One region of the Micromonospora sp. NPDC048887 genome, then DNA from elsewhere that is predicted to be linked to it. Evidence: riboswitches for the same ligand, from Rfam matches in the RefSeq annotation. Region 1 holds a riboswitch; each other region holds the start of a gene.
The links. Region 1 has a riboswitch for cyclic di-AMP ahead of AB0C17_RS11375 (NlpC/P60 family protein). Riboswitches for the same ligand answer to the same signal wherever they lie in the genome.
Positions count from the first base shown of each region.

Region 2: another riboswitch for cyclic di-AMP. It lies ahead of AB0C17_RS08130 (C39 family peptidase); the one in region 1 lies ahead of AB0C17_RS11375 (NlpC/P60 family protein).
Region 3: another riboswitch for cyclic di-AMP. It lies ahead of AB0C17_RS21470 (transglycosylase family protein); the one in region 1 lies ahead of AB0C17_RS11375 (NlpC/P60 family protein).

Region 1 is NZ_JBEZGA010000005.1:315,982-322,983, forward strand. Features, by position in the region: tRNA gene AB0C17_RS11355 (tRNA-Gly) at 1-46, opposite strand, end outside; gene AB0C17_RS11360 (zinc metalloprotease) at 315-1,307, shown strand; gene AB0C17_RS11365 (pyridoxamine 5'-phosphate oxidase family protein) at 1,377-1,922, opposite strand; gene dcd (dCTP deaminase) at 2,001-2,579, shown strand; gene AB0C17_RS11375 (NlpC/P60 family protein) at 2,645-3,676, opposite strand; cyclic di-AMP (ydaO/yuaA leader) riboswitch at 3,688-3,823, opposite strand; gene AB0C17_RS11380 (peptidoglycan recognition family protein) at 4,062-6,095, shown strand; gene AB0C17_RS11385 (NlpC/P60 family protein) at 6,166-7,002, opposite strand, start outside.
Region 2 is NZ_JBEZGA010000004.1:79,001-86,002, forward strand. Features, by position in the region: gene AB0C17_RS08105 (alpha-ketoglutarate-dependent dioxygenase AlkB) at 1-403, opposite strand, end outside; gene AB0C17_RS08110 (polysaccharide pyruvyl transferase family protein) at 444-1,769, opposite strand; gene AB0C17_RS08115 (acyltransferase) at 1,924-3,132, shown strand; gene AB0C17_RS08120 (hypothetical protein) at 3,213-3,554, shown strand; gene AB0C17_RS08125 (hypothetical protein) at 3,684-4,442, shown strand; cyclic di-AMP (ydaO/yuaA leader) riboswitch at 4,752-4,894, shown strand; gene AB0C17_RS08130 (C39 family peptidase) at 5,089-5,946, shown strand; gene AB0C17_RS08135 (alpha/beta hydrolase) at 6,173-6,919, shown strand; gene AB0C17_RS08140 (CDP-glycerol glycerophosphotransferase family protein) at 6,926-7,002, opposite strand, start outside.
Region 3 is NZ_JBEZGA010000014.1:88,053-95,054, forward strand. Features, by position in the region: gene htpG (molecular chaperone HtpG) at 1-565, shown strand, start outside; gene AB0C17_RS21465 (LLM class flavin-dependent oxidoreductase) at 618-2,171, opposite strand; cyclic di-AMP (ydaO/yuaA leader) riboswitch at 2,337-2,482, shown strand; gene AB0C17_RS21470 (transglycosylase family protein) at 2,481-3,125, shown strand; gene AB0C17_RS21475 (YbaB/EbfC family nucleoid-associated protein) at 3,334-3,783, shown strand; gene AB0C17_RS21480 (M4 family metallopeptidase) at 3,947-6,010, opposite strand; gene AB0C17_RS21485 (transglycosylase domain-containing protein) at 6,424-7,002, opposite strand, start outside.

The DNA of each region.
Region 1 (7,002 bases):
ACTGTCAGCTTGGGAAGCTGATGTTCTGCCATTGAACTACACCCGCAGGCGGCACCACTCTACCTGAAGGTCACCGCTCCCGTGCAGTCAGGTGCGCGCCCCACCTCGACGAGGTGGCGGCGTCGGCGGGCGGTTGACCCCGCCACCTCCCCGAACTGGAGTGAGTCAAGCACCCACCGGAGCCGGCCCGCGCGAAGTTGCACGTCGGAAACGTATGGGCGTTCTCAAATGCGTCGATGGGATGTAACGTCTGCCCCACGTTTCCGAACCGGCGTGACACACCCCCTGGCACGCCGTCAGAAAGAGGTGGGCCCATGGGACTCCGTCCCAACCTGCTGACCCGGCGTACCGCCGGTGTCGCGACGTCGACCCTCGCGCTGCTGCTCAGCACCGCCGCCGTCGGCGTCGTCCCCGCTGCTTCGGCCTTCTCGGCCGCCCCGGCCGGCACCTGCGCCGAGCCGGCCGACGCCCACGCCGACGAGCACGCGAACGCCCGCGTCGCGAAGGGCGGCAACGCCAAGCTCGACCCCAACCACCTGACCGCCCAGCAGGTCCGTGACCGTGAGGCCGACCTCGCCGCCGCGCAGCGCGAGCGGGCCAACTTCCGGACCGGCGCCGTGGCCCCGCTGGCCACCGTGACGATCCCGGTCGTCGTGCACGTCATCCAGGAGAACAGCACCCGGGCCGGTGGCAACATCACCGACTCGATGATCAACCAGCAGATCACCGTGCTGAACCAGTCGTACGCGGGCTCGACCGGCGGCGCCGCCACCGCGTTCGGGTTCCAGCTCACGAAGATCAACCGGGTGACGAACCCGTCGTGGTACCCGATCGTGCAGGGCTCCTCCGCCGAGCGCTCGATGAAGACCTCGCTGCGTGAGGGCGGCAAGAACACGCTGAACATCTACCTGGGCGAGCTGAGCGACAGCCTGCTGGGCTGGGCGACGTTCCCGAAGCGGACGCTGGACAAGATGGACGGCGTGGTGGTGCTCAACGAGTCGCTGCCCGGCGGCACCGCGACCAACTACAACCAGGGTGACACCGGCACCCACGAGGTCGGCCACTGGCTGAACCTCTACCACACCTTCCAGGGCGGCTGCTCCGGCTCGGGCGACAGCGTCTCCGACACCCCGGCCGAGGCGTCCCCGGCGTACCAGTGCCCGACCGGCCGGGACACCTGCTCGACCGCCGGCAAGGACCCGATCACCAACTTCATGGACTACACGTACGACTCCTGCATGTACCAGTTCACCGCTGGCCAGGCGAGCCGCATGCTCACCGCGTGGAACGCCTACCGCGCAGCCTGACCGTCGTACCGCGTACACCGGTGCCGGCCCTGTCCTCGGACGGGCCGGCACCGTTCGTCGTGGACCGGGTCAGGCGGCCGGGCGGCGGGTGTCGAAGCCGTGCCGGCCGCGAAGGCCCTCGGCGGCGACCGGGTCACGCCGGGCCGGTTCGGCCCCGCGCGGATCGAGCCACACCCGCACCTGCGGCGGGGCGGCGCCGGGCTGGGCCACCGGGTCGCGCCGGGTCAGCATCGCCGCCTCGACAGTGAACTCGAACAGCCGCCAGTCGCCCTGTGGCGCCGCGCGGGCGATCCGGGCCAGCCGCGTCACCGTGGCCGGGTCGGTCACCTGCCGCGCGCGCCCCGCGATGTACGCCTCGTCGTCGCTCTCCTCCGGCGGGAACGAGTGCAGCGCATAACGGCCGTCGCGTTCGAGGTCGCGGCGCTTCGGCGAGTCGACGACGAAGCACCAGAGCCCGTCGGCGGTGATCACCGGGGAGACCGGGTGGACCCGGGGGCCGCCGTCGGCGCGGACCGTGGCGAGGTAGCCGAAGCCCGGCCCATACTGCTGCATCAGGAGGCGGATCTCGTCGGCGAGGCGGGGCTCGTCGACGGCGAATTCGGACCAGGAAGCCATGTGGACACTCTATCGAACACGTGTACGAAGATGTAGTGCGACACGCAGGTCACCCATACCGGTCGCTATGGTGTTCGGATGCTGCTCTCCGACCGCGACCTGGTCTCCGAGATCAAGGCCGGCACGCTCGCGCTGGAGCCCTTCGAGCCGACGCTGGTGCAGCCGTCGAGCATCGACGTACGCCTGGACCGGCTGTTCCGGGTCTTCAACAACCATCTCTACACACACATCGACCCGTCGAAGCAGCAGGACGACCTGACCTCGATGGTCGAGGTGCCGGAGGGACAGCCGTTCGTGCTGCACCCGGGCGAGTTCGTGCTCGCCTCCACGCTTGAGGTGATCTCGCTGGGCGACCAGCTCGCCGGGAGGCTGGAGGGCAAGTCGAGCCTGGGGCGGCTGGGGCTGCTGACCCACTCGACGGCCGGATTCATCGACCCGGGCTTCTCCGGCCACGTCACGCTGGAGCTGTCGAACGTGGCGAACCTGCCGATCACGCTCTGGCCGGGCATGAAGATCGGCCAGCTCTGCATCTTCCGGCTCTCCTCGCCGGCCGAGCACCCGTACGGCTCGGCCGTCTACGGCTCGCGTTACCAGGGGCAGCGCGGCCCGACGCCGAGCCGGTCCTGGCAGAGCTGGCGCACCTGGCCGACGCGCTGACGGACGCCCGCAGTTGTTAAGAAGGGCCCCCTCCTCTACCGGAGGCGTTAAGAGGGGGCCCTTCCTTACACCCGGCCGTAGCTGTTGATGTCGCCGTCGTCGACCCGCTTCATCGTGATGGGCTTGCCCGACTGGGAGGCGTGCACCACCCAGCCGTCGCCCACGTACATCGCCACGTGGTGCAGGTCGCCGTAGTAGAAGACGAGATCACCGGCACGCAGCTCGGCACGGCTGACCCGCTTCGTCACGCCGTGCTGCTGGCGTGCGTTGTGCGGCAGCGACACGCCGCCCTTGGCCCACGCCGCCAGGGTCAGGCCCGAGCAGTCGAAGTGGTCCGGCCCGGCCGCGCCCCAGACGTAGATCTTGCCGATCTGGGCGCAGGCGAACTTGACCGCCGCACCGGCCGCGCCACCGGGGTAGCCGGCCGGGCAGGGCGCCGGGCGCAGCGGGCCGCCGCCGCCCTTGCCGTACACCTTGAGCCGCAGCTTCTGCAGCCGGGCGATCTCGGCGTCGATCTGCTTCTTCTTCGCCGCGAGCTGGGCCTCGGTGCGCGCCAGCCCGGCGATCATCTCGTCCAGCGGCTTCTTCTTCGCCGCCAGTTCGTCGCGCAGCGCGGCGACGGAGCGCACCTGCTCGTGCTGGCGGTGCGCGAAGCGGTCGAGCAGTTCCAGGCCGTTGACCAGGTCACCCGGCGAGCGGCTGCCCAGCAGCGCGTTGACGGTGGAGAGGTTGTCGCCCTTGTAGGCGTCGGCGGCGAGCCCGCCGACCTGGCCGAGCGCGGCGTCCACCCGGGCCTGGAGGGGTGCGATCTGCCGGCCGAGCGCGTCGGCCTGCTCGCGCCGCGCGGCGAGCTGTTCGCGTACGGCGTTGACCTGTTCGATGACCGGTTCGAGCTTGTTCCAGTCGCGGTCGATCTGGGCCTCGATCTCGGCGACCGAGGGTTCGGCGTGTGCCGCGGTGGCGCCACCGGTCAGGACGACAGCGGTGCCGACCAGGGCGGCGAGGGCGGTGGTGAAGCGGGACCAGCGGGTACGCGGCACAGCCGTGGACCGGTCGACAGACCGGCTCGACGACGGCCGCGGGGCATGGAGTGCCACCGGCGTCCGTACTCCTTCTTCAGTTCCGCCTACCGGGTTAGCTGACGGATTCGGGCGGGAAGGGAGCCGCCCTACCGCATCGCTGCGGATTCACCCCAGGTACCTGGTTCCCCGGCTCGCCCACTGGCGACTCGGCGGTGCCGGTCCGTCACCGACCGGGTTGGACGGTGAGACGTACGGCCGACGATTCACCAGAGTAGGGACCACCGTTATCGATCCGCAACTTCCAGCGACGTGACACTCCGTACGCGATCCGGCGGCGAACCACTGACGGAGGTGAAATTTTCTTTCACGGCTGATTACTTACTGGAAAGGTATTGACCATCACGGGTGTGCGGAGTGAGGGTGGAGACGCAGTGACCCCCATCCCTGTCCAGGAGGTTCGATGCACCTCTCCGCCCCGCCGTCGGGCAGACGGATACTGCTCGCCGCCGCCGTGGCCACCGCCACCGCGCTGGCGACGACCGGCCCGGTGACCGCCGCGCCGGACACGTCCCCGCCCGCGAGCGACAGGCAACAACAATACGCCGCCGCGGCCGCCGAGTACGGCGTCCCGCAGAACGTGCTGCTCGGTGTCTCCTACCTGGAGTCCCGCTGGGACACCCACACCGGGCAGCCGAGCACCAGCGGCGGCTACGGCCCGATGCACCTGACCGACGCCGCGCACATCCTGGCCATGCCGGGCAGCGCCCACGTGGACGAGGACGAGGACCCGCGCGGCGACGACTCCCGTCCGCTGAAGCTCGACCCGGCCACGGCCGCCACGCCGGAGCGGGAGGCCCCGCTGCCGCCCGCCTCGCTCCAGACACTCGACGCCGCCGCCGCGCTCACCGGGCTCGACGCCGGGACGCTGCGGACCGACCCGGCCGCGAACATCCGCGGTGGCGCGGCGCTGCTGGCGTCGTACCAGAAGGCTCTGGGCGGGCCGGTCGGCGCCGGCACCGACCCGGCGGCCTGGTACGGCGCGGTGGCCCGGTACTCCGGCGCGGACACCACCGACGGCGCGGCGGCCTTCGCCGACGAGGTGTACGACCAGCTCGGCCAGGGCGCCAGCCGGACCACCGACGACGGCCAGCGGGTCACGCTCGCCGCCACCGCCGCGACGCCGGACCGCTCCCGGCTGGCCCGGCTCGGTTTGCGTAACGCCGAGCGGCCGGACGGGCTGGAGTGCCCGGTGCGGCTGGCCTGTGAGTGGATCCCCGCGCCGTACGAGCAGCTCAGCGACGACCCGGGTGACTACGGCAACCACGATCTTGGCGACCGGCCGAAGCAGCAGAAGATCGAGTACATCGTCATCCACGACACCGAGGGCTACTTCGGCCCGAGCGTCGACCTGGTGAAGCGGGCCGACTACCTGGGCTGGCACTACACGCTGCGCTCGGTGGACGGCTACATCGCCCAGCACATCAAGACCAAGGACGTCGGCTGGCACGCCGGCAACTGGTACGTCAACGCGAAGTCCATCGGCCTGGAGCACGAGGGCTTCGCCGGTCAGGGCACCTGGTACACCGAGGCGATGTACCGCACCTCCGCCAAGCTGGTGCGCCACCTGGCGCTGAAGCTCGGCATCCCGATGGACCGGCAGCACATCATCGGCCACGACAACGTGCCCGGCATCAACGCCGGCGCGGTGGGCGGCATGCACTGGGACCCGGGACCGTACTGGGACTGGTCGCACTACTTCGACCTGATGAAGGCGCCGTTCCGCACCACCGGCACCGCGCGGACCGGCCTGGTCACCATCGACCCGGACTTCGCCACCAACCGGCCGGCGTTCACCGGCTGCAACCAGCAGCCGCCGGGCGTCCCGACGCCCAGGCCGCCGGCCGAGCCGTGCCCGTCGCGCGGCTCCTCGGCGGTGATCCTGCGGACCGCGCCGAGCCTGGACGCCCCGCTCGTCAACGACCTCGGGCTGCGCCCGGACGGCACGCCGGACACGATGTACATCTCCGACCACGGCGCCCGCGCCTCGGCCGGTCAGACGTACGCGCTCGCCGGCCGGCAGGGTGACTGGACGGCGATCTGGTATCTCGGCCAGAAGGCGTGGTTCCTCAACCCGGCCTCCGCGCCGACCGCGAAGTGGGCCACCGGCTTCGTGGTGACCCCGCGGCCCGGCAAGGCCACCATCCCGGTGTACGGGCGGGCCTACCCGGAGCAGGCCGCCTACCCGGACACCATCCCGTACCAGACCATCTCGCCGCTTCAGTACACGTTCGCCGCCGGCCAGCGGTACGCGGTCGGCGGGGTGCTGCCCGGCGAGTACTACCGGGCCGTCTCGTTCGACGGTTCGGCCCCGGGTGACCGGACCGTGGTACGCGGCGAGAACCGCTACGTGCAGGTCCAGTTCGGCCACCGGATCATGTTCGTGAACCTGGACGACGTGCTGATCCTGCCGTCCCCGGTCGGTGCGCCGCGCTGACCTGTCACCGCACGGCGAGAGGCCCCCGGTCCGTGACGGACCGGGGGCCTCTCGGTGGTACGGGGTACGGTCAGGCGACCCGGACGAAGCCGGCGATCGGCATCGTGCTGATGCTCGACACCTGGACCGGTTTACCGGTACGTGGCGCGTGCACCATCACGCCGTTGCCGAGGTAGAGCCCGACGTGGTGCAGATCGGAGCCGAAGAACACCAGGTCACCCGGTCTCGCCTCGGAGCGGGACACCTTGCGGCCCTCGTTCCACTGCGCGCCGGTGAAGTGGGTGAGCGAGATGCCCGCCGCCTTGTACGCGTACTGGGTCAGGCCGGAGCAGTCGAACGAGTTAGGGCCGGTGGCACCCCACACGTACGGGTCGCCGACCTGGGCGCACGCCGTCTTGATCGCGGTCCGCGCGGCGCTGCTCACCACACCGTCGACGGCGGGGCAGCCCGCCGGGCGGATCGAGGTGACCGGCAGCATGGCGGTCAGCCGCTTGATCTCCGCGTCGATCTGCTTCTTCTTCGCCGCGAGATCGTTCTGCTGCTTGATCTCCAGCGCGATCAGCGCGTCGAGCTTCTCCTTCTGCTTGTTGTACTCGTCACGCACCTTGAGCACACCGGCGATCTGGCGGCGCTGGTCCTCGGCGATCCGGTCCAGCATGACCAGCTGCTCGGCCAGCGCGCCCGGCTTGGAGTTCACCAGCAACGCGCCCAGCTCCTGCGACGGGCCCTGGATGTAGTAGCGGGCCGCGATGTCGCCGACCTTGTTCATGGCGAGCGTGGAGGCCAGCTCCAGCGGCACCATCTTGTCCTTCAGCGCCTTGGACTTCTTCTGGTTGGCGCGCAGCTGCGAGCGGACCTTGTTGAACTGCTCGATGGTGGGTTCGAGCTGCTGCCACTGCTTGTCGAT
Region 2 (7,002 bases), on a different contig from region 1:
GGCCGAGGGTGTCGCCGTGCCAGGCCACGCTGTCGCGCCCGTCGCGGTAGAGGCACATGCCGGCGGTGACGAACGGCTCGCCCAGCTCGGGCGCGTAGTGCCGGGTGAGCGCGTCGCGGGCGGCGGTGAGCACCGGGTGCGGCAGCGGCCGGCCGGCGGCGTACCAGCAGAGCAGCCGGGGCACGTCGACCTCGGTGTCGTACATCGTGCGGCGTTCGGCCCGCCAGGGCACGTCGTGGCGCAGCGTGTCGAGCACCGCGTCGGAGCCGCGCACCCAGCCGGGCAGGTGGTCGACCCAGGCGCCCCGGCTCAGCTCGTGCCGGCGCAGCGCCCCGGCGAGCGGGCCCAGAGCCGGGCCCTGCTCGGCCAGGTCGAGCATCGAGGGCTGGTACGCGTCGGACACGCAGCCGATCGTACCGTGCCCTCGAACAGGCGTACGACGGTCAGCGCCGCAGCATCCGGCGGACCTTGCCCGGGACGGCCTGCTTGATCCGCTCCCGGAGCTGCTGCGACCGCAGCGCGTCGATGGTGCCGGTGAGCTTGGCGTTCTCGTCGCGCAGCCGCTCGATGCGGGTCAGCAGCTCGGCCGGCGGGGTGGTGGCGGCGGGCCGGACGGCCGGGGGGAACACCGTCTCGCTGACCTGGCGGTCGAAGCGCGCGGCGCTGTCGCCGTCGGCGAACGAGGTGCCGAGGTCGTGCTTGCGCAGGAACGCGGTGATCGTCTCGAAGCGGGCCTTGTGGCCGTCGTTGAGCGCGCTGTAGTCGGCCTCCGCGTAGAGGTCGGCGGCGTCGACGTCGGCCGGCACGTCCCGCATGATCCGGTGCGGGATGCCGAAGTAGCGGGCCAGTTCCAGGGTGCGCGAGTCGTGGGCGAACAGGTAGCCGGGCGTGCCGGCGACGAGCGCGCTGATGGTGCCGTGGATGCGGGTGCCGAACGCGAAGTCGTAGCCGGACAGGTGCGAGAACCAGGTCCACGGGTCGACGAACATGCGCACCTTGTCCTCGGCGAACAGCGGGTGCGAGGTGTGCAGCGGGATGTCGCTGCTCTGGCCCCGGTGCTCGGGCGCGTCGCCGTAGAGCAGGGTGCCGAGTGTCCGCAGGTCCTGCGGCACGTAGCAGAGGTTCGGGTAGCGCTCCTGGTGGCGGCGGACCACCGGGGCCATCGACCGGACGTACGGGGAGATGTTGAGCGCGATCTTCGACTCGGCGGTCAGCTCCGGGCGGGTCTTCTCCAGGTGGAACGAGTCGCCGTGCAGGAACATCGACGGGCAGCCGATCTGCTCCACCGCGGAGAAGCCCAGCGCGTTGAGGTAGCTCTCGGTCACCTCGCCGCGCACGCCGATGCTGTGCGACCGGTCCAGCACGGCCTTGCAGAACGCGCGCACCGGCTCGTCGATCGGCCGCAGGTACTCGCGGTCGCCGTCGACGTTCGTCTGCACGCCGACGCCGAGCACCACCACCGGGATCTTCAGTCGCTCGATCAGCCGGGTCAGTGGCGTCAGGCGGTGCACGAAGCTGCGGCGGAACGCGTTCGCCAGCGGAACCACGAAGACGTCGTACCGCTCGTTGATCTCGTCGGCCAGGCGCGGGTCGGCCGGGTTGCGGGTCGGCGTGATCTCGGCCGTGGAGGTGGCGAGCAGCTTGTGCGCGGCGTGGCTGAAGACCAGGTTGCCGCTGTTGTCCCCGATCCAGTTGCCGGCGAACGTCTCCTCCGGTGTGAGGACGTCGAACGCGCCCTTGCGGGCGCGGAGCAGGATCCGCTGGTGCATCCGGTTCGCCACCTTCCGTACGGCACGGCGTGCGGCGGGAGCCGGGTGGGCGCCCGCGCGTGCAGGAGGGGAAATCCTATCCGCCGCCCCTGGGCGACCGGCTGGACGTCGGCTCGCCGGGAACGTCCCGGTTCCCCGGGGTAGGGTGCCCGGAATGACCAGCGCGCCGACCGTCACCCGTGCCCCACGACTGCCGTCGCTGACCGGATTGCGGTGGGTAGCCGCGCTGCTGGTCTTCGCCTTCCACGCCGGCACCATGGGGATCATCGCCGAGCCGCACCTGAAGCCGGTGATGGACAAGGCGTTCAGCCTCGGCCTCTCCGGTGTGGAGTTCTTCTTCATCCTCAGCGGGTTCGTGCTGGTCTGGTCGTACCGGGACGGGGAACGCGCGTGGACGTTCCTGCGCCGGCGGCTCGCCAAGATCTACCCGAACCACGTGGTGACGTTCGTGGCGGCGCTGGCGATCGCGGCCTGGTTCGCCGACCCGGTCGTGCCCTGGGCGGCGATCGGCAACTTCTTCCTGGTCCAGGCGTGGATCCCGCTGGGCGGCTACTTCTACAGCGTCAACAACGTGAGCTGGTCGCTCTCCTGTGAGCTGGCGTTCTACCTGTGCCTGCCGCTCGTGGTGCCGTGGCTGCGCCGGGCCCGTACCGGGGCGCTGCGGACCGTGCTGGTCGCGGCGCCGCTGCTCATCCTGGCGCTGTGGCCCGGCCAGCACCTGGTGCCGGAGGAGCAGCGGTGGTGGTTCACCCAGATCTTCCCGGTGACCCGGTCGCTGGAGTTCTGGATGGGGGTGGCCGCCGCCGAGCTGATGCGCCGGCACCGCTGGCGCGGACCCAACCTCGCCGCCGCCACCGGCATCTTCGTCGCCACCTGGGTGGTCGCCGCGATGTGGATCCCGGCCGAGTTCTGGGCCGCCCTGCTCGCCGTGGCGTACCTGCTGGTCATCGCCGCCGCGGCGGACGCCGACGTGCGCGGCCGGTCCACCCCGTGGCGGTCCCGGGCGATGGTCTGGCTCGGTGAGGTCTCGTTCGCCTTCTACCTGGTCCACGTGCTGGTCATGGTCACCGTGCTGCGGCTGACCGGGCACTGGGGGACCGGGCTGCCCGGCTGGCGCGGCCCGCTCGCGGTGCTCGGTTTCCTGGTGGTCACGCTCGCGCTGGCCGCCGCGCTGCACCGCTGGGTGGAGGTGCCGATGATGCGCCTGCTCGGCCCGTCCCGCCGGGCCCGCGCGGCGTCGCGCGCACCGGCCGTGCCGGCTCCGCGCGGGCCCGCCGCCACCCCGGCCGCCGACGGCGGCGCGACGTCCGGGACCGGTCCGGCCGAGGGCGTCGAGTACGCCGGGCGGCGTCGCCCGGACTGACACGCGCACACGTCGGCCGGTTGATCCGCGACACGCCGTGCGGCGGTGCGTTGGTGGGGGATCGGCGGTAATTTGTACCCGTGCTTCCGATCGCGCTCACCTGCCCCGTGTGGTGGGTGGCGCGCTGGGCCGCCCGGATGTTCGCCAGTCTCGCCGTGGTCGTCGCCTGCTCGTTCGGCGCCGCCGCGCTGCCGTCCGGTGTCGCCGCCGCTCCGGCTCCGGCGGTCGCCGTCCCGGCGTACCCGGCCGTGGGCGCCTCGGCTGCCGCACGGCCGGAGGCCGACCGCGTGGCCGAGTGGCACGCCCGTCCCGCCGGTGGCCCGGCACCCGCCGCCCGGGTGGCGGTCCCGGGTGACCCGCAGCCGGTCCCGGCCGGCCGGACCGCCGCGCCGGCCGGCCCGCGGGCACCGCCCGCCCGCTGATCCACCCACGGGCCGCGCCCGTTCACCGCACCCACCGCACGTCATCCCCGCACCCGCCACGGCGGCCCAACGGCGCCCGGCGAGGTCGTGCGGGTCCTCCCGCCAGGTCCTTCCCGTGAGGTGCCGACCATGTCGCAGACCGCTCTGTACCACTTCCTCACCTCCGTGCCCGAGGCCGCCGCCATCTGGTCCTTCCTGCTGCTGCTCGCCCTCGGCCTGCTCGCCGCGCTCGTGGCCCGGCCCGACCGCGACGCCGCGCCGGAGGCCGCCGCCGAACCGGCCGACGCCGCCCGCCGCGACGACCTGATCCGGTACGCCGAGGAGGTGGCGGTGGCCGCCGCCGGGGCCGCCCAGACCGCCCGGCGCCGCCGGGAGCAGTGGCTGGCCGCGCAGGACGAGGCGGACCGGGCGTGGACCGCGTACGACGAGGCGGACGCCGCCGCCCGACGCCTGGCCGGCACCGCCGCGCTGGCCGCCCCGCGCACACCCCGAACCCCCGCGGAGTACGCGACCCGGGAGCGCTGGCTGCGCCACGCCGCCATGACGGCGCACTGGCGGGGCGACCTGAGCGCCCGCCAGCTCGCCGACGTGCTGGCCCGCCGCAACGGCTGGGATCCGCGCCGGCACCCGGCCGACCAGGAGATCGTGCTGGCCCGCATCGTCCGGGACGGGCGCCGGGCCGGGTGGGAGAGCGCCGCCGCGCGGGAGCGGCAGTCCTGGCGGGACGCGGAACTGGCCGCCGAGGCCGCCCGTACGCTCGCCGCCGAGGCGTACGCGGCCACCGCGGCGCTGTGGCCCGCCCCGGCGTACCGGAGCGCCGCGACGAACCCGCTGCCGGTGCCCGCGCCGGTGCGGCGTGCCAGGTGGCGTCCGGCCCGGGTGGGCTGAGACGGGCGTCTCGACCGAATCGTTACCCGCGATGTTTGCGGGCCCGGGGACCCGGGCCGTCGAATCGGGCGCCGGGCGCAGAACGGGCCATCGAGTCACGCGACTGCGGGCCGGCTGCTCGCAGTCTGTCCGCTTTCCGCCGCCGGGTGACGTGAAAACCGCTTGTCCCATCGAGTGAAGTCAGTAACCGGCTGTTCCGAAATCCGTTACCGCAGATCACGTTTACGCAGGTCGGGACGTTTGGCAGGGGGCAATACCGGCCGGTAGTGTCGGCGCGTCGATGCGGTAACCGATCGCCGACGGCGACGCCGCACCGACCCGCCTAATCGTGTCTCACGAACCGGGGACCCATAAGCAACATCGGGGTGAATCCGCGGGCCCACGGCCCGTGGTAGGGCGTACTTCCCGCCCGAATCCGTCAGCTAACCCGGTCGGCGGTCACGGAAGGAGTACCGACCTCGTGCCCACCCCCCGATCGTCCCCCCGCCTCCACGGCAACGCGGTGCCCGCGCTCGCCTGACGCGCGACCGCAACCGCCCCCCTGGGCGCCCGGCGTCACGGGCGTTCCCGATCCCCCGGCCATCCGGCCCCGCCAGCACGCGTGAGTTCCTCCGCGTGCCGGGCCGGCGTGCGCCGCTCACGCCCCGTGGAGGATTTCGTGAAGCACCACCTGAAGCGTCAGCTACGACGGATCGTCACCGAACGCCCGTACCAGATCATCGCCGGATCGGCCGCCGCGCTCGTGCTGGCCGCCGGTGCCGGCACCGTCGCCACCGCCGGTGACGACGCGCCGGTCCAGGAGAACACCGCATCGGTCGCCGAACTCGGCGCCGCCCGCCTCGGCGAGCAGCCCGCCAGCCGCGGCGAGGCCCGGATCGCCGTCCCGCAGGCGTCGCCCAGTGCCTCGGCCGCGCCGAGCGCGTCGCCCAGCGCGTCGGCGTCGGCGAAGGCGGCGGCGGACCCGGACACCACGGCGAAGGCGAAGCCGAAGCCGCCGTCGAGCAGGTCGCTCGACTACGACTACCAGGCGCAGATCAACTACTTCTACTGCGGCCCGGCCGCCGTGCGCAACGCGCTCAGCGCCGCCGGCATCGAGCGCAGCCAGGACGCGCTCGCCGGTCCGCTCGGCACCACCGAGATGGGCACCAACTCGGCCGAGGACACCACCCGGGTGCTCAACCAGCAGGTCAAGGGCAACCCGTACCGGACCCGCATGATTCCCGCCGGCTCCGCCAGCCCGGCTCAGATGGACCGGCTCCAGGCCGACGTGGTCGAGGCGATCAGCAACGGCCGCGCGGTCGTGGCGAACGTCGCCGGCACCGTCACCGACACCAACGGCGGCTGGCACTCGTTCCCCGGTGGCCACTACGTCGCGGTGGTGGGCTACAAGAACGACGGCCGGATGGTGCGGATCGCCGACTCGGCCGACCCGTCGCTGCCGTCGTACTGGGTCACCACGATCGACCTGGCGCACTGGATCGCCAGCCGCGGCTACTCCGCCTGACCCGTCCGCAAACCCGAAGGCCGGCACCCCCCGGGGGGTGCCGGCCTTCCCCGTCCCACCACCGCCCTCGTTGATCTTGCACTTTCGGCCCTTCCATAGCGGGGCAACACGGGCATCGGCGGGGCCGCAACTGCAAGATCGACGGGCGGGGGTGAGGGCGGGGCGGGACCGAGGTGGGGTGGGTTCGGTGTCGCGGGGGCGGGGCGGGCGGTGGCAGACTGCGCCAATGGGCGATACGACGGGTGACCGGCATCTGGTTCTCCTGCACGGCATGGGCGCCACCGGTGAGGTGTGGCTGCCCTGGGCGCCGCTGCTGGAGCGCCGCTGGCCCGGCCGCTGGCTCGCCAGCGATCTGGCCGGTCACGGCTGGTCGCCGCCGCTGCACGGCTACTCGTTCGAGGCCCTGGCCCAACGCGTGGCCGACGGGCTCGGCCCGGTCCGGCTCGGCCCCGACGACCGGCTCGTGCTGCTGGGGCACTCGCTCGGCGGGGTGGTGGCGCTGGCGCTCGCCGCCCGGCAGCGGGGTCTTCCGATCGACGCGGTGGTGGGCCTCGGCATCAAGGCGGTCTGGTCCCCGGCCGAGCTGGCGAAGTCGGCGGAGCTGGCCGCCCGGCCGGTCACCTGGTTCGCCACCCGCGACGAGGCGGCCCGGCGCTACCTGCGGGTATCAGGGCTGGCCGGACTGTTCGCCCCGGACCATCCCGTGGTGGAGGCGGGGCTGCGGCGGGAGGACGGCCGCTGGCGGCTCGCCATGGACCCGGCCGCGTTCGCGGTCGGGGAGCCCCGGCTGCCGGCGCTGCTGGCCGCCACCGACGTGCCGGTGCTGCTGGCCCGGGGCGAGCTGGACCCGATGGTGACCGACGCGCAGCTCAAGGAACTGGGCGTGCCGGTTGCCACGCTGCCGGGGCTGGGCCACAACGCGCACGTCGAGGACCCGGCGGCGGTGCTCGCCCTGCTCGACCCGTACCTCTGACCTGGCCTACACCACGGCGCGCGGCGCCGGGACCGCCCAGCCGGGTTCCAGCTCCCGGCGGGCGGCGGCGAGGAACGCCTCGG
Region 3 (7,002 bases), on a different contig from region 1:
CGAGAACTCGCCGCACCTGGAGGCGTTCCGCGCCAAGGGCTACGAGGTGCTGATCCTCACCGACCCGGTGGACGAGGTGTGGGTCGAGCGGGTCGGCGCGTACGACGGCAAGACGCTGCGCTCGGTCGCCAAGGGCCAGGTGGACCTGGAGACCGAGGAGGAGAAGGAGAAGGCCGAGGCGGAACGGCAGGAGTACGCCGACCTGCTCACCTTCCTCGGCGGCGCGCTCGCCGACAGCGTCAAGGAGGTGCGCCTGTCCACCCGGCTGACCACCTCACCGGCCTGCGTCGTGGGCGACGCGCACGACATGACGCCGACGCTGGAGAAGATGTACCGGGCCATGGGCCAGGAGGTGCCCCAGGTCAAGCGGATCCTGGAGCTGAACCCGGCCCACCCGCTGGTCACCGGGCTGCGCAAGGCGCACGGGGAGGGCGGCGACCCGGCCGCGCTGACCGAGACCGCCGAGCTGCTGTACGGCATGGCGCTGCTGGCCGAGGGCGGCGAGCTGGCCGACCCGGCCCGGTTCACCCGGATCCTGGCCGACCGCCTGGCCCGCGGCCTGTAGCGGTGAGGCGGGGCCCCTTCTCGTCGCGCGGGCGACAAGAAGGGGCCCCGCCTCACAACTGGCCGGGGAAGAACCCGTGCCGGGCCAGCGGCTCGACGATCTGGTGCTCCTCGTACGACAGGTGCGACAGCAGCGTGTCGGTGAGCAGGTCCACCGCCTCCTGGAGCTGGGTGAAGTCGCCGGGCCGGCGGACCAGCTCCACGAGCGCGCGGTCGACGCTCTCCACCACGCCGTGGATCACCACGTGTTCCTCCTCGAGGCGGTCCAGCACGGCGGCCAGCCCGGTCTCGGAGCGGCGCAGGTGCGGGAAGATCGAGGCGTCCTCAAGCCCGTGGTGCTGGGTGACCATGGTGCAGTACGCCGCGCAGTACGCCCCGAGCGTCCAGTTGTTCTGCCGCATGGTCATCTCGTTCAGCGCGGCCCGCGCCCGGCCCGGCGAGACAGTGCCCCGCTTGACCTGTTCCAGCAGGTCGCGCACCTGGGCCAGCTCCTGGCGCAGGTGGTCGTGCACGTCCACCAGGTGCTGCCCAGCGGCCTGTCCCCGGGGCGGGTAGACGTGCCCGGCCGGCGGCGGCGGGGCGCTCGGGCGAGTGGACTCGTCCCAGGGGCGGCGCGCGCTCAGGCGTACCCCCGGGTCCGGGGTGGGCGTGACCCCGAGCGTGCTGGGCGCGCCGGCGGCCTGTTGCCCGGTGGCCGCGCGGGGCTCGGGCGGGGTGCGCTCGGCGGCGACCAGCTCGCGCACGGCGGGCGCGACCTCCTGGCCGAAGATCTGGATCGCGCGCGGCTCGTCGCTGCCGAGGATGAACGTGGTGATGCCGTGCTCCAGCGTGAGCCCGGCCAGTTCCTCGACCCACTGTTCCGGCGGCCCGGCCAGGAAACCGGCCGACGAGCGGGCGAACGTGCCTGTCACGTTGAGCATGCGGCGGATCGCGGCCGGGTCGCGTCCGGCGGCCCGGGCGCCCTCGTCCACCAGCGCGTTCAGGGCGGGCAACTCGTCGGGACCCTTCGGCAGGTACGACAGCGACGGCAGCCAGCCGTCCGCGGCGCGGCCCACCAGGCGCAGCATGCGCGGCTTGTACGCGCCGACCCAGATGCCCACCGGGTGGGCGGGCGCCGGGCCGCGCTTGGCGCCGACCACCCGGTAGTGCTCGCCGTCGAGACGGATCATGCCGCGGTGGTCGGTGTCCCAGACCTCGCGGATCACCCGGATCGCCTCGTCGAGGGCGTCGACGGCCGCGCCGGGGGACAGGCGCCGCCCGCCCGTTGCCTCGATCGCGTCCCAGAAGGCGCCCGCCCCGAGCCCCAGCTCGACCCGGCCGCCGGTGAGCAGGTCCAGGCTGGCGACGCTGCGCGCCAGCACCACCGGCTGGCGCAACGGCAGGTTGAGGACGTTTCCGGCCAGGCGGACGCGTTCGGTGGCGGCGGCCACGTAGGACATCAGCGTCCAGGTGTCCAGGAAACCCGGCTGGTACGGGTGGTCCTGGAAGGTGACCAGGTCCAGTCCGACCTGCTCGCAGAGCCGGGCCAGCGCCACCACCTGGTCCGGCTGCGCGGCGGCGGGGGTGAGGAAGCCGCCGAAGGTCAGCTCGTGTCCGTGATCGGTCATCCGTCCCGCCTCCCGTGATCTTGCCCAGCCCTGCCACGGTAGCGCCCGGTCGCCCGGCCGGGTGAAGGGCATCACAAGAAGTGGACGATCGGCGCAAAGCGCTCCTAGCGTCGGTTTCGTTCGCAGTAGCGGACACCGCGGGCCGGAAACGCCAAATCCCGCCGCCGGCCGCGGTCACCGAACCTCGTGCGGGAGCGGGGGAACCACACGTTCCACGGTGCATCGTCACCTCGGGGTGAAGCCGCCACCGGCGGCCGGGCTCCTCGGCCCGAACCCGACAGCTCACCTCGTCGGCGTGGAGGAATCCACATGGCAACCGAATACTCAGCCCGAAGCCGCCGTACCGCTCTCGGAGCGGTGATGGCCGGCGCCGCCCTCGGCGCCGCGACCCTGTTCGGCTCGGCCGCTCCGGCCAGCGCGGGCGTCAACTGGGACGCCGTCGCACGCTGCGAGTCGGGCGGCAACTGGAAGATCAACACCGGCAACGGCTACTACGGCGGGCTCCAGTTCTCCCGTGCCACCTGGAACGGCTACGGCGGCCAGAAGTACGCCGCCCGCGCCGACCTGGCCAGCCGGTCCGAGCAGATCGCCGTCGCGGAGACGGTGCTGCGCGGGCAGGGCATCGGCGCCTGGCCGGTCTGCGGCAAGAAGGGCGGCTCGGCGAAGAAGAGTTCCGGGCCGGCTGCGGCCGAGAAGCGGTCAGGCGCGAAGAAGGCCGCGCCGCGGCGACCGGCCACGAAGAGGGCCGCGCCGGAGCGGGCCACCACCCTCGTCGCGCCACAGCCCAGGACCGGCACGGGGACGTACCTGGTCCGGCCGGGGGACACGCTGTCGGAGATCGCCGTGGCGCAGCGCGTGGACGGCGGCTGGCGTGCCCTGCACGAGCGCAACCGCGCGGTGGTGGGCGACGACCCGGGGCTGATCTTCCCCGGTCAGCGGCTGCGTCTGCGCTGACCGGTCTCGCGGACGCCCGGCCGGTTCACCCCGGCCGGGCGTCCGCGCCCGCGCGACACGCGTCCCGCCGGTCCGCGACACGCCGCGTTGCCGGTGTCCGGCCTGCTCGCGGCACCGGGACGCGGCCCGCGAGGGCCGGTAGGCGCGATTCGTCGGGGGCGGTTGCTAGGGTCACGGTCCTCGGCCAAGACGTGAAGAAAGCGCTGATATGACCAACGACCCGTTCTCGGCGGCGGCGAGCATCGACGAGCTGCTGACCCGTACGCAGCAGGCGCTCACCGCGATGCGCTCCCGGGCCTCGGCGCACGCCGACGGCGAGGCGGCCGACCTGCTGCGCGCCGAGGGCACGGCCGCCGGCGGCCGGGTCCGCGCCGTCGCCGTCCAGGGTGGCCGGCTGGATTCCGTGACGATCGACCCGGAGCTGGCCGGCGAGCCGCTGGACGTCCTCTGCGGGCACCTCGTCGCCGCCGCCAATGCCGCGCTGTCCGAACTGGACGCCCAGGTCAGCGCATCCGCGCGGGCCGACGCCGACGCGCTCGCCGCCCGGCTGGGCAGCATGGGCGACCAGGCCGAGCTGTTCGGCCGCGCGATGCACGAGGCGGCTGCGCGGATCCACCGCGACCGCGGCACCGCGTCCCAGGGCGCCCGCCCGGCCTGACGAACCGGGTGCCCACCCGGACGACGCGGCGAAGCGCCCGGCTCGACGCGACGCCGTCCGGCAAGCCGCGATGCCGTCCGGCCAGGCGCCGTGAGGGGCCCGGCCGGGCATGACGAGGCGGCCGGCCGTCGGGAGGACGACGACCGGCCGCGCTACGCCACGGTCAGCTCAGGGTGACCGCGGTGTCGTCGACGACGAAGGACGTCTGCAACGAGCTGTCCTCCACGCCGCTGAACGAGATGGTCGCCGTGGTGCCGGCCAGCGACGAGATGTCGAAGGACCGCTGCACGTAGCCGGTGGCCTTGTTCAGGTTGGAGTAGGTGGCCAGCGTGGTGCTGCCCGCCTTGACGGTGAGCTTGTCGTACGCGGTGCTGGTGGTCGACTCCGCGCTGTCGATGTGCAGCCAGAAGCTCAACGTCGCGCGGCATCCGGCCGGGATCGTCACCGACTGACTGAGCGTGTCGGTGTGCGACGAGCCGTACCCGTCCAGCCACGCCTTGTACGAGCCGCCGTGCGCGGCCTGGCCGCTGTCGGTGGTGATGACGCCGGACGAGGCGCTCCAGCTCACGTTGCCCGACTCGAAGCCCGGGTTGGCGAGCTTGTTGCCGGAGCAGCCGCCCGACGGCGGGGTGGTCGTGGTGCTCGGGGTGGGCGTCGGGCTGCCGCCGGAGCAGGTCGGGTCACCGGACTGGGCGGGCACGCTCACCGCGTCCCAGGCCGCCTTGACCGTGTTGAACTCCGTGCAGCTGCCCGGGTAGAGGTTCTTCGCCGCCTGCAGCGTCCAGGTGCGGTACTTCAGGTACGACGAGGACGAGGTCTTCAGGAGCATGCCGTTGTACATGATCTTGATGGCCTTCTGGATGCCCAGGCCGGTCACACTGCTGCCGTTGCAGGTCGAGCTGGACGGCTGCCCGTTCGTCGGGCTGCTGCCGTTCGCCAGCAGGTAGAACCAGTGGTTGCCCGGCCCGGCCGCGGCGTGCACCTCGGTCGACGGGATGCTGCTGGAGTAGCAGTTCGGGTCGCCGAGCGCCGACGGGTTGTACATGTTGCGGATCGGGCCGGAGCCGACCAGGTTGATCTTCTCGCCGACCAGGAAGTCCGGCGCGTCGTAGCTGGACGGCTCGTTGGCGAACCACTCGGTGGCCGCGCCGAACGTGTCCGCCACGAACTCCTGCGTGCCGCCGCCGGAGATGCCGCCCGGGGTGTTGTCGTCGATGCCGTGGCCGATCTCGTGCGCCACCACGTCCAGCGAGCCGATCCACTGGCCGGCGGTGTTCTTGCCGATCTGCACCTGGCTGCCGTCGTAGTAGGCGTTCTGGTCGTTGAGGCCCACCCGGATCGGCCAGTAACCGCCGTTGCCGTTGGCGCCGTTGCGGCCCAGCCACTGGGCGAGCATCTTGTGCTCGGTCTGCGCGGAGAACAACGCGTCCACGCAGCCGGTCTCCTTGTTGGTGCCGGTGCCGTTGCCCCACACGTCGTCGGAGCCGCTGAACGTGGTGTTGTTCGCCGCGTCCTGGCAGCTCAGGTTCGTGACGGTCGGGTCCTTCATGGTGTACGTGGAGCCCGACTGGGTGGTGTTGAGCGTGAGCGGGCTGGGCCCGTTCCAGGTGCCGGTGCCGGTGCCGCGTACGACGTGTTCCTGCTTGCGCAGGACCGCGCCGGTGCGGGCGTCGACGTCGACGGTGAGCCGGCTGGGGCCGTCCGCGCTGGTGCCGCGTACCGTGGTCTCCCAGGCCAGCGCCGGTGCGGCGCCGAGCGTGTAGACCACGAGTGTGGTGCCCTCGACCGCGCTCACGGTCTTGAGCTGTGCGCGCGCCGTCTTCGTGGCGGCGGCCTGGGTGAGCGCGGGCGTGGTGGCGAGGGCGCCGATCGGGCGCTGCTGGGCGACCGAGGCGTACTTCAGGTTGCCGGCGGAGTCCGTGGCGAGCACGAAGTCGCCGCCGACCACCGGCAGTCCCTTGTAGGTGCGCTCGTAGGGAACGTACTGGGTGCCCTCGGAGGAGATGACCGGCTTCTGGACGAACGCGTCGTCGGTGCCGGCCTGCAGGTATGCGGGACGGTCCGCGACCAGCGCGCGGGCCGAGTCGGCGGCGGCCACGCGGGCCTGGGCCGGGTTCGGGGCGGCGGGCCCGGGTGGCGCGGCCTGCACGGCCGCGGCGGTGCCGGCGGCGAGGATGCCGGCCGCGGCCGCGCCGGTGAGCGCGGCGAGGCGAGGTGAGAGTTTCACGGGGGTTTGCTCCTGTTCTACAGGCGCGCCGCACGGAGCCCGGTGGGGACGGGCGGCGCGGTGGTGCGAGGCAGGGTGACGGCCGGTCACCGGAGCTGCCGGCGTGGCTCCGGGTCGACAGATCGACCGTCGCGAGTCGCCGGGGGTCGGCGGCTCGCTGGTGCACAATCACACGCCGCGCGAGCCCGGAGCAATAAGTGACCTGGGCAACCACTGGCAGTCGGGCGTGTCGCCGCACGCGTCGATTCAGGCAACCATGATCTTCAATAGCCCCTGATCAGGGCGAACATTGCCGACGGTGGATGGGTGCCGGTGCAAATTGCGGACGTTGCCGCTGTGTGCGAATGGCGCGCATAGACGCGAGGCCGCCGCGCGTACCGCCGGGCGGCGGCCGAGTCGCCGCCCGGCCGGGGTCAGCGCGGGCCGCGGGTCCGCGTCGGCGACACGGTGGGCAGCGGTGGCAGTGACGGCGTCAGCGTCGGCCGCGAGGTCGGCCGGCCGGTCGGGTCCGGGCTGGGGCTCGACGAGGAAGGGCTCGGGCTCGGCGAATCCGACCGCGTCGGCGCGGCGGTGGTCGGCGGCGGCGCCGCCGAGCGGGTCGGCTCCGGGGTCTCCCCGGGGAACTTCGGCTCACCGAAGCGGTACTTCTCCGGGTCGAGCTTCATCGCCGCCGTCGCCCGGGTCATGAACTGCCGCCAGATCGGCGCGGCGCCGGTCGAGCCGTACACCTCGTAGCTGCCGTCAGTGGTCCGCAGCGGCTTGCCGTCGGTGGTGCCCAGCCAGACGGCCGAGGCGAGCGCGCCGGTCCAGCCCACCATCCAGGTGTGCACGTTCTGCGTGGTGCTCTGCCCGGCCTGCCAGGTGCCGGTCTTGCCGGCGGAGTCCCAGCCGTTGCCCAGCTCGGCGGCCCGCACCCGGCGCAGCGTCCAGTCGAGCTGGTCGATCGCCTCGCGGTCCAGGCCCAGATCCGTCGTACGGAGCTGCTCGGTCCA